Regions from separate parts of the Rahnella contaminans genome, predicted to be linked through region 2. Evidence: predicted binding sites of a transcription regulator. Region 2 holds the regulator's gene; the other holds the start of a gene.

Region 1 (2,204 bases), on a different contig from region 2:
GAAGCCCTGCCTGCGCTGAATATCGGGCTGGTTCATGGCCGGATGAAAGCGCAGGAAAAACAAGCCGTTATGCAGGCGTTCAAAAAGGGCGAGGTGCAGCTTCTGGTGGCGACAACCGTCATCGAAGTGGGCGTCGACGTGCCCAACGCCAGCCTGATGATCATCGAAAACCCGGAACGCCTCGGGCTGGCGCAGTTACACCAGCTGCGTGGCCGCGTCGGGCGTGGTGCTGTCGCATCCCACTGCGTGTTGTTATACAAAACACCGCTCAGCAAAACAGCGCAGAAGCGCTTGCAGGTTTTACGCGACAGCAACGATGGTTTTGTCATTGCTCAGCAGGATTTAGAAATCCGCGGGCCGGGTGAATTACTGGGCACACGCCAGACAGGTAGCGCTGAATTTAAAGTGGCTGACTTGCTGCGCGATCAGGCTATGATCCCCGACGTACAGCGCATTGCACGGTATCTCCAGCAGCAGTTCCCTGATCATGCCAAAGCGCTGATTGAGCGCTGGCTGCCGGAAAGAGTGCGTTATACCAACGCATAATTCTTATGCTTTTCGACTTTTCTTTTTCTTTCTGAAACGCCAAAACATTATTGAAAATGATGTTTTGGCTTCAATGTATTAACCCAACTTTTGCTCATTTCTGCCTCAAAACCATCAAGCCTTCTGGTTATTTGATGACCTTCACAGACTGGGGTAAAGTCGGTAACCGGTTTCACACCCCGCCACTACACTGATGATAATTAAGGTAAGCCTGTCAGATCCCCTCACCATAAGGCCAAAATCATCATGAGTATCAGCCAGTCCCTCTTTGATTTTATAGAACAGAAAATCAGCCCGTTTGCGGCCCGGTTATCTTCCCAGCGCCATGTCATGGCGGTGCGTGACGGGTTTATTTCAGCAATGCCGTTTATGATTGTTGGGTCCTTTTTGCTGGTTTTCGTTCACCCGCCTTTCTCTCCTGAATCCTCATGGGGATTTGCCCGAAGCTGGCTGGAACTGTCGGCAAAATATGAAGTACAGATTCTGACGCCGTTTAATATGACGATGGGGATTATGTCGATCTACATCGCTGCGGCCATTGCCTATAATCTGGCGCGAAGCTACAAGCTTGACCCGTTTATGACCGCGATGCTGTCGCTGATGTCTTTTCTGCTGGTGGCTGCGCCTCAGATTGATGAGAAAATGTCTACAGCCGCACTGGGCGGCGTAGGGATTTTCACCGCAATTCTGGTGGCGATTTATGTGACCGAACTGACACGCTTGCTGAAAAAATACAATATTGGCATACGGCTACCCGAGCAGGTTCCTTCCAACATCAAGCATTCGTTTGATTTGCTGATCCCGATTATTGCGGTGGTGGTGACTCTTTTCCCGCTGAGTTTGCTGGTGCAGTCGGGCTTCGACATGCTGTTACCGCAGGCAATTATGGCGCTGTTCGAGCCGTTGATTTCCGCCGCTGACTCCCTGCCCGCCGTACTTCTGGCGGTACTGATTTGCCATCTGCTGTGGTTCGCCGGTATTCATGGTTCGGCTATCGTGTCAGGAATGTTGCAGGCTTTCTGGCTAACCAATCTGGGGTTGAACCAAACGGATCTCGCCGCAGGTTTGCCGATGACGCACATCATGACCGAAGCGTTCTGGAACTTCCTGATCGTCATCGGCGGCTCCGGCGCGACAATGGGACTGGTGCTGCTGTTTTGCCGCAGTAAGTCCGCGCATCTGCGTACAATGGGGAAACTCAGCCTGGTTCCCAGCTGCTTTAACATCAATGAGCCGGTGATTTTCGGCACGCCGATTGTCATGAATCCGGTATTTTTCATTCCCTTCCTGCTGGCACCGATGGTGAATGCCGTTATTGCCTACACCGCTGTCTCAACCGATCTTCTGCCACATATGATTTCGCTGGTTCCATGGACGTCCCCTGCGCCGATTGGTGCTGCCTGGGCAATGGGTTGGGACTTTAAAGTGTCGCTTCTGGTCATCATGCTGATGGCGCTTTCGATGGTGGTTTACTATCCGTTCTTCAAGGTTTATGAGAAGCAGTTGCTGACGCAGGAAAAAGCAGCGGAAGCTGAAGCCGTGTTTACGGAAAAAGCAGATGTCACTCAGTAAGCGATAAGTGAAGAAACAGAAAGCCTGAAACAGGCGCCGTGGCTTTTATCCCGGCGCCTGTTTTTCTTCAGTCTCCCACCGGAATT
Region 2 (2,204 bases):
GCTATTTTCTCCAGCGCGGCCAGTTCGTTGGCCATCGTAAATCGCCCGGATAAACGGTGATAAAGAATGTCATCAGCGATGACCCGCAGACGGGCGGAGATCACCTGCGCATTACGTCGTATAACCGCTTCGGCGTGGCTTTCTTCCACCAGCTTTTGCACTTCTTCCGGCTGATGCAGGCTCACCGTGATGTGTTCCTGCAAATCGAGTGCGACCTGAAAACGCTGGAACAGTCGCTTATGGTGATGATGATGTCCGTGTTGCGGCAGCATGTGCAGTTGCTGATAAAGCAGGGCAATCAGATCGATAACCTGTTGCTGACGCGCCAGCAGTGGCGGTAGCGCGGTTTCAGGATCGGTGTGTTGCGTCAGCAGGCTGTATTTCGCCTCGAAGTAATCTGCCAGTTGCAGATAGAGCTGGCTGAGGGTTTCGCGCATCGGTTGTTCTTTTGAAATACGAAACCACGCCCAGTTAAAGATACCGTACCAGGCGGTGCCTGCGGCGAACAGCGCCGGAGCTTGCCACATCGGGCGCAGACCCACCATGCTCAGCGTGAAGATGGTCGCCACCAGCGCACCGGGCAACAGACGCGCATGCAGCGGGCTGATTTCACCGGTCACGCCCAGCAGTAACGCCAGCGAGAACATGATGAGCGGCAGGGGAATGTGCCAGCTTTCCAGCATCACTTGCAGCAGAATGCTGCTCAGGGCAAAAAGCGTGCCGCCGACCATCAGACGTTTGAAAAAGCGTTTGTGTGGCGTATCCAGACCCGCGACATTGCAGCAGGCGGGACACAGAGAGAACAGCAGACCCATTTGCAGATTGCCAAAAAGCCAGCAAATGCCAACAGGCAGGCACAACACCAGCGTCTGGCGCAGCGCGTAGTTAACTTCGGGATGATAGAACAGTCTTCGCCATAGCGTCATGCGTAAAGCTTAGCCCATAAAAAAGGCGCGACAGTTAGCTGCCGCGCCAATTTCTGAGGGATTAACGTGTGCCGTAAACGACAATCGTTTTACCGTGTGCGGAGATCAGGCTTTGATCTTCCAGCATTTTGAGAATACGTCCGACTGTTTCACGTGAACAACCGACGATTTGGCCGATTTCCTGACGGGTGATCTTGATTTGCATCCCGTCCGGATGGGTCATTGCATCAGGCTGTTTAGCCAGATTAAGCAAAGTTTGCGCGATACGGCCTGTTACGTCGAGGAAGGCAAGGTTGCCGACTTTCTCTGACGTCACTTGCAGACGGTTTGCCATCTGCGCGGAAAGACGCATCAGAATATCCGGGTTTACCTGAATCAGCTGGCGGAATTTTTTATAAGAAATTTCAGCCACTTCGCAGGCAGTTTTAGCACGCACCCAGGCACTGCGTTCCTGCCCTTCTTCGAAGAGTCCCAGCTCGCCGATGAAGTCACCTTGGTTAAGGTATGACAGTATCATTTCTTTGCCTTCTTCATCTTTAATCAGGACGGCAACCGACCCTTTCACGATGTAGTACAGCGTTTCGGCTTTTTCACCTTGGTGAATCAGCGTACTTTTAGAAGGATACTTATGTATATGACAGTGAGACAGGAACCATTCGAGAGTCGGGTCTGTTTGTGGCTTGCCGAGAACCATTTGCTATTATCCTCTGTTGTTATCGCTGCCCAAAATCACAGGGCTCAGAGTTCCCTGTACGGCACTTACTTTAAAAAGCGCCCTTTCAGCATATAACTCCCCAGAAATGCTGCAAGCGGATGTCGGAGTGAAACAGCCTGATTATTGCTGTTAACACCGTGGGTTCTGTTCTTAAACCGCAAAAACCGTCACCGCAATTTACTGGAAAGTATGTTTCGGCTTTGTTTGTAACACAGGTTTGCAATGCTGTCTTCTGTTGTCTCGCTTCAGCATGATGGCGATCGGGTTACGTTGCCAGTTTTTGGGTGAAAGGGTAGTCTGAGGGGAAAATTTGACGAATTTATCCACCGGGAGAAGAGCACATGCACGCACGCGTAAAATGGGTAGAAGGGCTGACGTTTTTAGGTGAGTCAGCGTCGGGCCATCAGATCACAATGGATGGTAATGCGGGCGACAAAGCCCCGAGCCCGATGGAAATGTTGCTGATGTCGGCGGGCGGTTGCAGCGCGATTGATGTAGTGTCTATTTTGCAAAAAGGCCGCAACGACGTGCGTGACTGCGAAGTGAAACTGACGTCTCAGCGC

What was found. The regulator CRP, encoded in region 2, controls carbon source genes, mostly activating them, when cyclic AMP is high. The targets are predictions, from matches to a motif close to ATGTGANNNNNNTCACAT.
Region 1: a site for CRP is predicted at 676-693, ahead of GW579_RS22475 (PTS sugar transporter subunit IIC). Genes of this name have one in related genera too.

The regions. Positions count from the first base shown of each region.
Region 1 covers NZ_JAADJS010000008.1:23,393-25,596, reverse strand. Annotated here, with positions in the region: gene recG (ATP-dependent DNA helicase RecG) at 1-546, shown strand, start outside; gene GW579_RS22475 (PTS sugar transporter subunit IIC) at 793-2,118, shown strand.
Region 2 covers NZ_JAADJS010000004.1:360,064-362,267, forward strand. Annotated here, with positions in the region: gene GW579_RS18850 (YccS/YhfK family putative transporter) at 1-926, opposite strand, end outside; gene crp (cAMP-activated global transcriptional regulator CRP) at 988-1,620, opposite strand; gene GW579_RS18860 (OsmC family protein) at 1,983-2,204, shown strand, end outside.